Regions from separate parts of the Streptococcus gwangjuensis genome, predicted to be linked through region 3. Evidence: predicted binding sites of a transcription regulator. Region 3 holds the regulator's gene; each other region holds the start of a gene.

Region 1 (3,179 bases), 880 kb from region 3:
GCAAGTTTTGTAGTATTTGAGAGCATCATAATACTGGTCAAATTTCTTACTAGCTACAATATCTTCTTCCCAACCTTCTAAGAACCACCAAGGTTCAAAATCTCCATACATTTCTATAACACGATACATATTCATTCATTTCCTTTGTATCGTATATTATAACTAATTCCATTAAACAAGGAAAGAAATATGCTCATTTCTTAATTTTTTGATAAAAAATCCAGCCATCTGATGAATGACTGAATTTCTATTTGCTTGTGTTCCAAAATGTTTTTACTACTTAAGCTTCTGAAATATCGTTTTCGATGATGACCTTAATTGCATGGTGGTCTGCTGCTTTACTGAAAACTTCATAGGCTTTTTCAATTTCACTTAGTTTGAAATAGTGAGTTACCAATTTTTCTGGCTCAATCTTATGACTTTCAAGTGCTTTCAACAATTGTGGAGTGGTATTTGTAGATACCAAACCAGTTGTTACATTGATGTTGCGAATCCAAAGTTTGTCCAAATCGAATTCGACTGGTTTACCATGCACACCACAGTTGGCAACTGTTCCGTTTATACCGATAATCTTTTGACAGAAATCAAATGTTGCAGGAATACCAACAGCTTCAATAGCGACATCTACACCACGGCCATCTGTCAAATCATAAATTTCTTTAATGGCTTTTTCAGGGTTTGAAGAATTAACCTTATGAGTCGCACCAAATGATAGGGCAGTTTCCAAACGGTTATCGTCTAAGTCTACCATAATCAATTTGGCTGGTGAATAGAACTGAGCTGTTAAGAGAGCTGCTAAACCAACTGGACCTGAACCAATAATGGCTACGCTGCAACCAGGTTCTACTTTCCCTTTCAAGACACCAATTTCATATCCAGTAGGTAGAATGTCTGATAGCATAACTAAAGCTTCATCTGACAAGTCTTCTGGAGTATGGTAAAGAGTGTTATCTGCATGAGGGACACGTAAATACTCAGCCTGCATACCGTCAATCAAGTGACCGAAAATCCAGCCCCCTTCGTCTTCACAGTGGGCATAAATTCCTTTTTTACAGTAGTAGCATTTACCACAGGCACAAACACAAGAAATCAAGACCTTGTCGCCTTTTTTGAAATTCGAAACTCCTTCTCCAACTTCTTCAACAATCCCAATCCCTTCGTGACCAAGAATGGTACCACTTTGGCAAGCGGGAACATCCCCTTTGATAATATGGAGGTCTGTTCCACAAATAGTAGTTTTTACGATACGCACAATAGCATCTGTTGGCTTGCGAATAACTGGTTTGGCAACGTCAACAAAAGAAGCAAGTCCTGGTTTAACATAAGTATAGGCTTTCATAAAGCACTCCTCCTTTTTTTATTTGTACTGTTTATAATATAATTGTAAGCCTTTTCATTTGTTTCTTCAAGTATTTTTGTGATTTTTTTAACTATTTTATTTACCAGTAAAGCAATATAGATAAAAAAGCAGAAGCTAGTCTGCTTTCATCCTTAACAAAGAGAAACTTCACTACTCCTTAAGAACTTTCGATTAACATCAAACGACTAAACAAAAATGATATTACTGATAGATGGAGAATATTCTTCTATATCATTGAAACACTAGGACATCCAAAACAATTGCACTTTCAGTAAATTTCTATTCTAAAATCACGAATAATCTCTGCAATATTATCTAAGTTGCAATATATATTAGACATTTTACTAACAATTTTTATAATATCGTTTGTCTTTAAGAGCACAATAACGGCCTTGCTTCTCACTTAACGAGATTCAAGACCGTTATTTAAGATTTTTATTTTATAGCTCTATCTTCTGCTATTTGATTGTGTAGATGATGAACTTGATGTACTGCTAGAGCTATTACTTGAGCTTGGTGTAGATGAGAAACTACCAATAATACTTGACCAAGCATTTTGGTAATCTGCTTCACTTCCTCCAATAGCAAAGTGATAGCTTGTCGTTGGAGCTCCCGCCTTGGTAGCCCAATAGCTCGTTACAGTAGAACCTGAAAGATCCACTGTTCTTCCATTAACAGATACTTTGCCAGGCTTCTGCCCTGTAGATCTGAGGACCTGAGACTGGGTCACACTAGAATCAAGATTAAAGCGTTCATTGCCCCAAACACCAGGCTCAGCCTGTTGGATAGCATTGATCAAGTAAGCCATATATTTGGCATTTCGATAATGCCCAGCCCCCTTAGCCATTGGGCGGTTATCATCATGCCCTAGCCAACCACCTAGAGTCAATCTTGGTGTCGAAAGCATGAGCCACATATTTTCATCTTCATTGGTTGTACCAGTCTTACCAATCCAGTCTGCACGAGCTAAGCTTGAATTGATAGAAGCCAAATCCGTTTGGAAACTTGAAGTGATCCGAGATGAAATCACCTCACGAAGCAAACTCTGCATAATCGTTGCTGTTGCCTTCGAGTACACTTGAACTGGTTTGTCTTGGAATTCATAGATTACTCTACCATCAGATGATTCAATCTTAGAAATCACATGTTTCTGATGATAGACACCGTTATTAGCAAGTGTTTGATAACCATTGGTATGCTGGGCAACTGTAACTTCAATACCACCACCCATAGGTAGACTTTCGATACCGTACTCTGGAATTTCGTAACCCATTTTTTCCATATAGCTCTTAACATCGACACCTTTTTCACGAAGCATGCGATAGGTCCAATAGGCTGGAATATTCCATGAATAGTTTAAAGCATCACCCAAATTGACCATATCTGTGCCTTTACTACTACCATGCACAATCGGACTACCATTGGCAAAATTTGTAGGATAATTTGACAATATGCTAGCACTTCCCATCAAACCTTGGTCAATGGCAATTCCGTAGGCCAGCAAAGGCTTGGTTGTAGAGGCTGGCGAACGCTTGGTGTCAAAGGCGTGATTGTTTTGGTTAGTCTGGTAATTACGACCACCAACAAAGCCTAGAACAGCCCCCGTTTTATTGTCCATCAAAACATTCCCTACTTCAGGCTGCCCAGTCGAATCATCTACCAAATAACCATAGTTCGCAACTGCATTTTGCATGGCCGCATGGATTTTTTTATTGATCGTTGTAGTGATTTTGTAGCCGCCATTACTTAGTTCCTGCTCAGCTCTCTCATGATAAGCCTTTCGAATCGCTTCATTTTTCAACTCTTGGCTCGAAACATT
Region 2 (3,179 bases), 190 kb from region 3:
AGGTATTATCGGAAACAAGTGGAATCTGATGTTTATGAGCAATCTCAGCCAATTTTTCCAAGTCAGGAATGTTAATCAAGGGATTGCCCAAGGTTTCAATCAAGACAAGCTTGGTATTGTCTTTGATCGCTGCTTCCACTTCCTCTAAATTATCCACGTCCACAAAGGTTGTTGTGATACCATAACGAGGAAGGGTTTCTTTCAAGAGATTGAAGGTTCCACCGTAAATAGTTGATGCTGCCACTACATGGTCACCTGCATGGGCAAGCGCCAAAATCGTATAAGTCACTGCAGCCATACCTGATGCGGTTGCAAGAGCTCCGACACCACCTTCAAGGGCAGCAATTCTTTCTTCAAAGGCAGCTGTTGTAGGGTTGGTGATACGAGTATAAATGTTCCCTGGTTTTCTCAAGGCAAACAAATCGGCACCTTCCTGCGTGTCATCAAAAACAAAGGATGTTGTTTGATAAATCGGTACTGCACGAGACTTAGTTGCTGGATCAACTACTTGCCCAGCATGCAATTGTAAGGTTTCAAATTTTAAATCACGAGTCATAAAACGACCTCCAAATAGTTTGATTAAGGATATTGTAGCACCTTAAGGTATAGTTTACAAATATCAGTTTTCTATATTTTGATATAAGAAATAGCTATTACCCTATTTTAAAAACGAAAAAGCACGACTTAATCGTGCTCATTTTCTTAATCTACGTAAGTATCTTCATTTTTATTGAGGAAGGCATATGGAAGACCCATCAAGAGGCCTCCTCCGATAAAGTTTCCAATGAAGGTTACACCCCAGTGACGAAGCATATTTCCAACACCGAAGTTAGCAATTGAATCAGCAGCAACACTGAATTTTACAATCGCGAAAGAAGCAAAGTTCGCAGCGATGTGCTCGTTTGTTAAGAATACAAACATGTAAATCGCTGATAAAACGAGCCATAGTTTAGCACCACCATCTTTGACCAAAACAAATGAAAGAATCGCAATATTAACGAAAATATTTGCCAAAATCGCCTCAAGCAAGATTAATTCATTTGAACGGCCTAACTTCATCTCAACAACACCTGAGATGAAGCTATCGTGAGTTAGATGTGCATAGGCTGCCGAATGAGCAAAGCCCCAACCTGCTATCAAGGCCCCGATAAGGTTGAACAAGGTACAGTAAAGTAAAATCTCAGCTGTTTTTCTCCAAGAGATTTTTTTCAAGAAACTACCAGCAGTTAAGAACATCATGTTTGATGTTACCAACTCGGCATTCAAGAAAACAATGTAGGCCAATCCCCAAGCAAAGACAAATGGGAATAGGAAGCGTCCACTACCCGGTGCAATTTTATTAATCAAGTCAGCTCCAACTGCACCTGCAGCTGTACTGAAGGTTAAAAATGCACCTGCGAACATCGAACGAATCGCATACTTAAATTTGCTTTGACTATAAAGACTTTCTTTCTTCTTGCAAGCAAATTCAATCTTTGAGATAAATTCTGAAGAAACCATAATAAACTCCTAAAACTTTTATTTGTGATAATTATATCACAAACTTTAGAATTAAGGAAACGTTTTCTGTATTTCATAAAAGTTTATTTTACGAAAATATTAAAAGAATCAATGAAACTTAATCTTCACTGATTCTTTTAGAACTAATAAAATTGTTTATATGGTTGATTGAAGGCTGTCAAAATTTCGTCAGATGTTTGTGAATAATCTTTTGTTTCTTTCAAATCACCCTTTACAATGATCCGCTCAGTAGCTGCTGCATCCTCACAAGTTACTAAAGTAATTTCATCAACACCAGTTCGGTCATCAATTTCATCTACTCTATCTGGTGTAACTCGTTTCACTTCACTAATTTCATAGGTATACACTTTATTCTTATCTGTCAAGTGAATTTTCATCCCTTTTTTCGCACGATCTAGTGGAGAAAAAAGCATCTGACTAGCATTATCACCTGTGAAAATATGATGGCTAGCTAATGAATAATTCCCTTTACCCATTTCTTGGTCACGCTTCATGGTACCCGCACCGTATAAAAGATTGACATTTGCAATCCCCTTAAAGATAGGTAAATTAATTTCAAGCTCAGGTATTGCAATTCCTCCGATAACAGGTAATTTTTGATTATCCCATTGAGAGGCTAAAACAGCTTCAGAGGAAATGGCTTTTACTGAATCAAAATCAAAATTTCCCTCTGTGTCCTGATTTTCTTCTATTTTTTCTTTTGATACTTGACTAACTTGGTATTTATTACTATTCCAAGCAATAAATGCATCACGAATCTTTGCATTAAAAATTAAAGCAATAGAGATCAGTATGAGAAATACAGCCAAGATATTTGTCAGCAGATTTTTTCGTTTGATTTTCTTATTATTCTTTTTATGAGACATTATGCTTCACCTTCTGTTTCGTTTTCTGTCCCAACTTCTTCTTTTTCTGCCGCTGCAACCGTAGTAAAGGTTACAATTTTAGCATCTTGGTCCAGGCGCATCACTTTAACTCCCATAGTTGAGCGACCTGTTTGTGAAATATTGGCAACGTTAGTTCGAATCATGACACCAGTATCAGTGATAATCATCAAATCTTCATCACCTTTAACTGTCATAAGACCAGCAAGGGAACCATTCTTTTCAGTAATTTTAGCAGTTTGCATCCCTTTACCACCACGACCTTTTGTTGGATATTCAGTCGCAACGGTGCGCTTACCATATCCTTTTTCAGTGATGATAAGAACTTCGTCCTGGTCTGTAATCACACTAGCACCAACAACTGTGTCTCCGTCACGGAGATTAACACCTTTCACACCCGTAGCGATACGACTCATACCACGAACAGCTGATTGATTAAAGCGAACTGCATAACCAAACTTTGTACCAATGATAATATCCGTGTCTTCTTCCGTCAACAATACATTAATCAACTCATCTTCATCCTTGAGGTTCAAAGCCTTGAGTCCATTCTGACGAATGTTAGCAAATTCCTTGACGCTGGTTCTCTTCACAATGCCATGACGGGTTGTGAAGAAGAGATAAGCATCATCACTGCGTTCAGACTCAACATTGATAATAGTCTGAATACTTTCGCCTTCATCCAATTTTAAAAGATTGACAATCGGCAATCCCTTGGCTGTACGGCCATATTCAGGAATTTCATAACCTTTAAGACGATAAACACGTCCTTTA
Region 3 (3,179 bases):
CAATCTCTACTGGCTCAGCCTGTACTGCAGGCATTGTACAATCCAGCCATGTTCTTGAAGCCATGTACGGGGCAAATTCAAAACGCTTGAAGGAATCCGTTCGTATCAGTTTGTCGCCAGAAAATACTGTTGAAGACCTACATACCCTCGCAAAAACCTTAAAAGAAATTATCGGAGGTTAGCCATATGGCATTTGAAAAAACCATTCAGTTAAAAAATTGTCGTTACGACTACACTCTTAGTCCTTCTGTTAAGAAATTCACCCTTAAGGACAACACATTTTTTGAGACAAAAGTTGGTAACTATGAACTAACTCGCCTGCTTGAAAAGGTTCCAAACAGCGGTGAGGGATTCCAGCTCAAAATCATCATTAACAAGGAACTTACAGGTGCTAAAATCAATATCACTGACAAGTTTGGGCTACGTCTAGTTGATATTTTCAAATCAGAAGACCACCACATTCATCAGGAAAAATTCTATTTCCTCATGGATAGCTTGGTAGAACGTGGTGTCTTTACAAAATCGGAAAGATAGAGCCAAAATGTTTGAACTGACCTATAAGGATAACTATCATGTAGAGCGGACTCTAAAGTATGAGGATTACGAGGCTCTCATGCTGGCTCTATCAGGATGTGTGACTCTACCAGATACACTTTATGTGACTTCTCTGACTTTTAAGGGCCAGAAAGTTTATCAGGGTCTGGTCGGAGACCTCTACCGTTTTCTATCACATGCAGATTTTTTACATCAAAACTAAGATTTTTCTTAGTTTTTTCTTATTTTTGTTGATTTTTTCACAATGTTTCTATAAAATAGAAGAATAGAAAGGTTGTGATTTTGTGAAAGATAAACAGTCTGCTATTCCAAAAGCAACAGCGAAAAGACTCTCTCTCTACTATCGAATTTTTAAGAGATTTCATGCAGAAAAGATTGAACGTGCCAACTCTAAACAAATTGCAGAGGCCATTGGGATTGACTCAGCGACCGTACGTCGTGATTTTTCCTATTTTGGTGAACTAGGTCGTCGTGGTTTTGGCTATGATGTCAAAAAACTGATGACGTTTTTTGCCGATTTGCTCAATGATAACTCTATTACCAATGTCATGCTTGTTGGTATTGGAAATATGGGCCATGCCCTTCTCCACTACCGCTTCCACGAGCGTAACAAGATGAAGATTATCATGGCCTTTGACCTAGATGACCATCCTGAAGTTGGTAGCCAAACTCCTGATGGGATTCCTATTTACGGAATTTCTCAAATCAAGGATAAAATCAAGGATGCTGATGTGAAGACTGCTATCTTGACTGTTCCCAGCGTCAAGTCACAAGAGGTTGCCAATCTCTTGGTAGATGCTGGCGTGAAAGGAATTCTCAGTTTTTCACCAGTCCATCTGCATTTACCAAAAGACGTGGTCGTTCAGTATGTTGATTTGACAAGTGAACTCCAAACCCTCCTCTACTTCATGCGAAAAGAGGATTAGAAAGCGAAAATCATTTTATGAAAAAACCAGTTATTGGGATTACAGGAAACGAAAAAACTCATCCAGATGATGACATCATGATGAGCTACGCAACAAAAGGCTTTGTTGAAGGCGTTAAAGACGCTGGAGGGATTCCCATCATCCTACCGATTGGTGATCAAGAAATGGCCTACCACTATATCAGTATGATTGACAAGCTCATCTTGACAGGTGGTCAAAATGTTGATCCAAAATTCTATGGTGAAACAAAAACCATCGATAGCGATGACTACCACCTTCAAAGGGATATCTTTGAACTGGCCCTCATCAAGGAAGCTATTAAACAGAAAAAGCCAATTTTTTCTGTCTGTCGTGGAACTCAACTCTTTAACGTTGCCATGGGTGGAACTTTGTACCAAGATATCGAAGACCATTGGCAGGATTGTTCTGCTGAGTACACAACTCAACGCTTGATGACAGAGCCTGATACAGTTCTTCGAGAAATCTATGGAGAAATTTCGCATATTAACTCCTTCCACCATCAGAGCATCAAGGATTTAGCACCAAATTTAAAGATTGCGGCCCATGATCCTCAAGATGGCATCATTGAAGCTGTCATGAGTACGGATGATGTTGCCTTTCTCGGTGTGCAATGGCACCCAGAATTTCTATTTGAAAATCGCCCCAAGGATAAAAACCTCTTTGACTATGTCGTTAATGAACTTTAGATTAAATCTGTCTTTTCACGATAACTAAAGTAATTAGAATGAGAGACAATCAAATGGTCCAAGAGGACAATCCCCATCAGTTCGCAGGCTTCTTTGACAAGTTTAGTGACATGATCATCATTTCGGCTAGGCGCTACCGCTCCTGAAGGATGATTGTGAACCAAGATGAGAGAAGTCGCCATATGCTTGATTGCATAGTGAAGGATCTCTCGCGGTTCAGCGATACTACGAGTTGCAGAACCGATGAAAATGGTCTGTTGATGGATGATTTGATTTTGAGTATTGAGATAGAGCGCCACCAGGTGCTCTTGTTTTTTATGTCCCAACTCCTGCTGCATCTTCTTGGCCAACTTTTGGCTACTAAGAATACTTTCCAACTCAATAGTCTCATGTTTATGAATACGATGCCCCAGTTCAATCATAGCTTGTAATTCTATGGACTTAACACGACCTATACCAGACAGACTCTGCAATTCCTGCAGGGTCATTTTTTTCAAATCCGTTAGGCTTGAAAGATTGTTCAAGACTTTCTGGGCAATTTCAAAAACACTGACTTGACGTGTTCCTGTCCTAAGTAAAATAGCTAGCAACTCTTGATTACTGAGCGCTTCTACTCCTTCCTTAGCTAGTCTTTCTCTTGGTAATAGTGAATCTTCTTGAAATGAAATACTATACATAAAAATCCTCCTCACTTTATTATTCGTGAGAAGGATGGAAAATTAGATTTTTTTCTCAATTGGAGCCACACTGGCTAAAAGTTTTTTCAAACCTACTTCTGGGAAATTGATTTTTAATTCCTGAGTAGCACCGCTACCTGAAACTTCCAGAACAGTTCCCTCTCCCCACTTCTTGTGGAGGGCAATGTCACCAATGGACCAATTTGCCTCGCTAGACGCTGATTTTGCTCCAGCTGTAAATTGACCAAATGGGAGACCACTTGACTGGATAGATTTTGGTGCAGCATTGCGTTTCCGTTCTTGAAGAGCTTGAG
Region 4 (3,179 bases), 780 kb from region 3:
CTGACCAATCCTGGAACTGCTGAAGAGTTTGCTGCAATCGTTGCTTGAGCCTTGTCAGCCCCTTCTCCTACAACAGTATAGTTGCCTGGATCAATCGTAAATTTCAAAAATCCAGCATTCTTAATTCCCACGTAGGCAAGAAAGACACCGATACCAGCTGAAATAGCTGAACGAAGAGCATTTGGAATCGATTCAATGATCATTTTACGAACATTTGTCAAGGTAATAATCAATGAGATAATTCCACAGATGAAGACCATAGCCAAGGCTTCTTGCCATGAATAACCAAGCCCGAATACAACTGTAAATGTAAAGAAGGCGTTAAGACCCATACCTGGTGCTTGAGCATAAGGTAAGTTGGCGTAGAAGGCCATCATCAAGGTACCTGCTACTGCACCAATAATCGTTGCGAGAAACACACCCTGAGCAGGCATCCCTGTTTGCGAAAGAATTTGTGGGTTTACAAAGAGAATATAACTCATTGCAAAGAAAGTTGTTAAACCAGCGAGAACCTCTGTACGAACGTCTGTACCGTTCTCTTTTAGTTTAAATAATTTGTCCATTATTAATCTCCTTTTAATTTTTACGAACAATAACAGAATTATATCATTTATCATTCACTTTTTCAACATCTTTGTTTAATTTATTTAAGAAATTGATGGAATTTCATTTTTTGTTTGGAATCTGCTTTTCTGTCTGCTTTTTGTTATAATAGTAGACATCTTATCTGGAAAGACACTAGAAAGGTTTATATGACGAAAAAAATTATTGCAGTTGACCTAGATGGAACCCTGCTCAACTCAGACAGTCAGATTTCTGACTTTACCAAAGAAACTATTAAAAAAGTTACTGAAAAAGGGCATCAGGTTATTATTACGACAGGTCGCCCTTACCGCATGTCAAAAGATTTCTACCGTGAATTAGGCTTAGACACTCCTATGATTAATTTCAACGGCTCCCTTACTCATTTACCAGACCAAGCTTGGGACTTTGAAAAGTGTTTGACCGTAGACAAAAAATATCTGCTCGATATGGTTCAACGTTCAGAAGATATTCAAGCCGATTTTATCGCTGGAGAATATCGTAAAAAATTCTACATTACAAATCCCAATGAAGAAATTGCCGATCCTAAACTATTTGGTATAGAAGCTTTCCAGCCTGAAGATCAATTCAATCCTGAATTGGTGACCAAGGATCCTAACTGTATTCTGTTGCAGACCAGAGCTAGTGACAAGTATGCCTTGGCAAAAGAAATGAATGCCTTCTACCAGTATCAACTTTCTATTAATACTTGGGGTGGTCCGCTCAATATCCTTGAGTGTACCCCAAAAGGAGTCAATAAGGCCTTCGCCTTGGACTACTTGCTCAAGGTAATGAACCGCGACAAAAAGGATTTGATTGCCTTTGGAGATGAACACAATGATACCGAAATGCTCGCTTTTGCTGGGAAAGGTTATGCCATGAAAAATGCCAATCCTGAGCTACTCCCCTATGCAGATGAGCAAATTTCCTTGACAAATGACCAAGACGGGGTTGCCAAAACCCTGCAAGATTTATTCTTATAGTCCATTCTGACCAGCTTGCAAGCTGGTCTTTGTGCTCTTTTCACAGTCTCATCAACCAGTTAATCGATTGTTCTACTTTTTGCCTCCAAAACCTTGGAAAAGGCTTTCTTTTGTGATATAATTCACATATAAATACAAGAGAGCTCGTCATACTCGACTCTGTTGACACAAAATCAATCCAGTCCCGTTATCCCTGTTCTCGGTCAATATCAAGGAGGATAGCTATGAAAGCTGTTGTTGTAAATCCAGAAAGCACTGGTGTTGCTGTTGAAGAAAAAGTACTCCGTCCACTTGAAACTGGGGAAGCACTTGTAGAAATTGAATACTGTGGTGTTTGCCACACTGACCTCCACGTTGCCCATGGTGACTTTGGTCAAGTACCAGGACGTGTTCTAGGACACGAAGGTGTTGGTATCGTTAAGGAAATTGCACCAGATGTGAAAAGCCTTAAAGTCGGTGACCGCGTCAGCGTTGCTTGGTTCTTTGAAGGATGTGGCACTTGCGAATACTGTACAACTGGTCGCGAAACCCTTTGCCGTACAGTAAAAAATGCCGGTTACTCAGTAGATGGTGGTATGGCTGAACAATGTATCGTAACTGCAGATTATGCTGTTAAAGTTCCTGACGGACTTGATCCAGCCCAAGCTTCTTCTATCACATGTGCTGGTGTAACAACCTATAAGGCTATTAAAGAAGCCAAAGTTGAACCAGGTCAATGGGTTGTTCTTTACGGTGCTGGTGGACTTGGTAACCTCGCAGTTCAATATGCTAAAAAAGTTTTCAACGCTCATGTTATCGCAGTTGATATCAACAATGACAAACTTGCCCTTGCAAAAGAAGTAGGCGCTGACATTGTGATTAACGGTCTAGAAGTTGAAGATGTACCAGGACTTATTAAAGAAAAAACAGATGGCGGAGCTCATTCAGCTGTCGTAACCGCTGTATCTAAAGTTGCCTTTAACCAAGCTGTTGATTCTGTACGCGCTGGTGGTCGTGTCGTTGCTGTTGGTCTTCCTTCTGAAATGATGGAACTCAGCATCGTCAAAACCGTTCTAGATGGAATCCAAGTCATCGGTTCTCTGGTTGGAACTCGTAAAGACTTGGAAGAAGCCTTCCAATTTGGTGCAGAAGGTTTGGTAGTCCCAGTTGTCCAAAAACGTCCAGTAGAAGATGCGGTAGCCGTTTTCGACGAAATGGAAAAAGGTCAAATCCAAGGACGTATGGTACTCGACTTCACCCACTAATCTAATAAAAACCTATTTTAAAAGTTGGAATGCGCTTCCAACTTTTTTATATTAAATTTTAATATCAAAAATTACTATGTCTTCTTGAAACCTTATTATATCAATATCATTAAATACACTATTTAAATGTTTTCTTGAATATTTTATATCAAATAGTTGCTTTTTATATGAAAACGGTTTATACTTATTTAGTCTTAAAGTTTTCTTAAATGAAGACTGAAACAACAAAAAGGAGGAATGACAATAATGAGTATCGGAATCATTATTGCGAGCCACGGCGAATTTGCTGCGGGTATTCATCAGTCAGGATCTATGATCTTTGGTGAACAAGAAAAGGTTCAAGTTGTAACCTTTATGCCAAATGAAGGTC

The links. Region 3 encodes Rex, which represses fermentation and respiration genes when NADH is low (regulators of the CRP and FNR family bind a similar motif). Its sites were predicted from a motif close to TTGTGAANTANTTCACAA; they were not measured.
Region 1: a site for Rex is predicted at 1,416-1,433, ahead of D7D53_RS08355 (zinc-dependent alcohol dehydrogenase family protein). Genes of this name have one in related genera too.
Region 2: a site for Rex is predicted at 1,525-1,542, ahead of D7D53_RS04785 (formate/nitrite transporter family protein). Genes of this name have one in related genera too.
Region 4: a site for Rex is predicted at 1,676-1,693, ahead of adhP (alcohol dehydrogenase AdhP). Genes of this name have one in related genera too.

Annotation. Positions count from the first base shown of each region.
Region 1 covers NZ_CP032621.1:1,651,525-1,654,703, forward strand. The annotation lists gene D7D53_RS08350 (DUF1033 family protein) at 1-129, opposite strand, end outside; gene D7D53_RS08355 (zinc-dependent alcohol dehydrogenase family protein) at 281-1,339, opposite strand; gene pbp1b (penicillin-binding protein PBP1B) at 1,809-3,179, opposite strand, start outside.
Region 2 covers NZ_CP032621.1:962,043-965,221, forward strand. The annotation lists gene D7D53_RS04780 (O-acetylhomoserine aminocarboxypropyltransferase/cysteine synthase family protein) at 1-556, opposite strand, end outside; gene D7D53_RS04785 (formate/nitrite transporter family protein) at 703-1,500, opposite strand; gene D7D53_RS04790 (class A sortase) at 1,644-2,387, opposite strand; gene gyrA (DNA gyrase subunit A) at 2,387-3,179, opposite strand, start outside.
Region 3 covers NZ_CP032621.1:776,053-779,231, reverse strand. The annotation lists gene D7D53_RS03840 (cysteine desulfurase family protein) at 1-182, shown strand, start outside; gene D7D53_RS03835 (DUF1831 domain-containing protein) at 187-534, shown strand; gene D7D53_RS03830 (DUF4649 family protein) at 542-757, shown strand; gene D7D53_RS03825 (redox-sensing transcriptional repressor Rex) at 840-1,481, shown strand; gene D7D53_RS03820 (gamma-glutamyl-gamma-aminobutyrate hydrolase family protein) at 1,499-2,188, shown strand; gene radC (RadC family protein) at 2,185-2,865, opposite strand; gene pcrA (DNA helicase PcrA) at 2,908-3,179, opposite strand, start outside.
Region 4 covers NZ_CP032621.1:1,560,709-1,563,887, forward strand. The annotation lists gene D7D53_RS07820 (NCS2 family permease) at 1-563, opposite strand, end outside; gene D7D53_RS07825 (Cof-type HAD-IIB family hydrolase) at 753-1,565, shown strand; gene adhP (alcohol dehydrogenase AdhP) at 1,790-2,809, shown strand; gene D7D53_RS07835 (PTS sugar transporter subunit IIB) at 3,056-3,179, shown strand, end outside.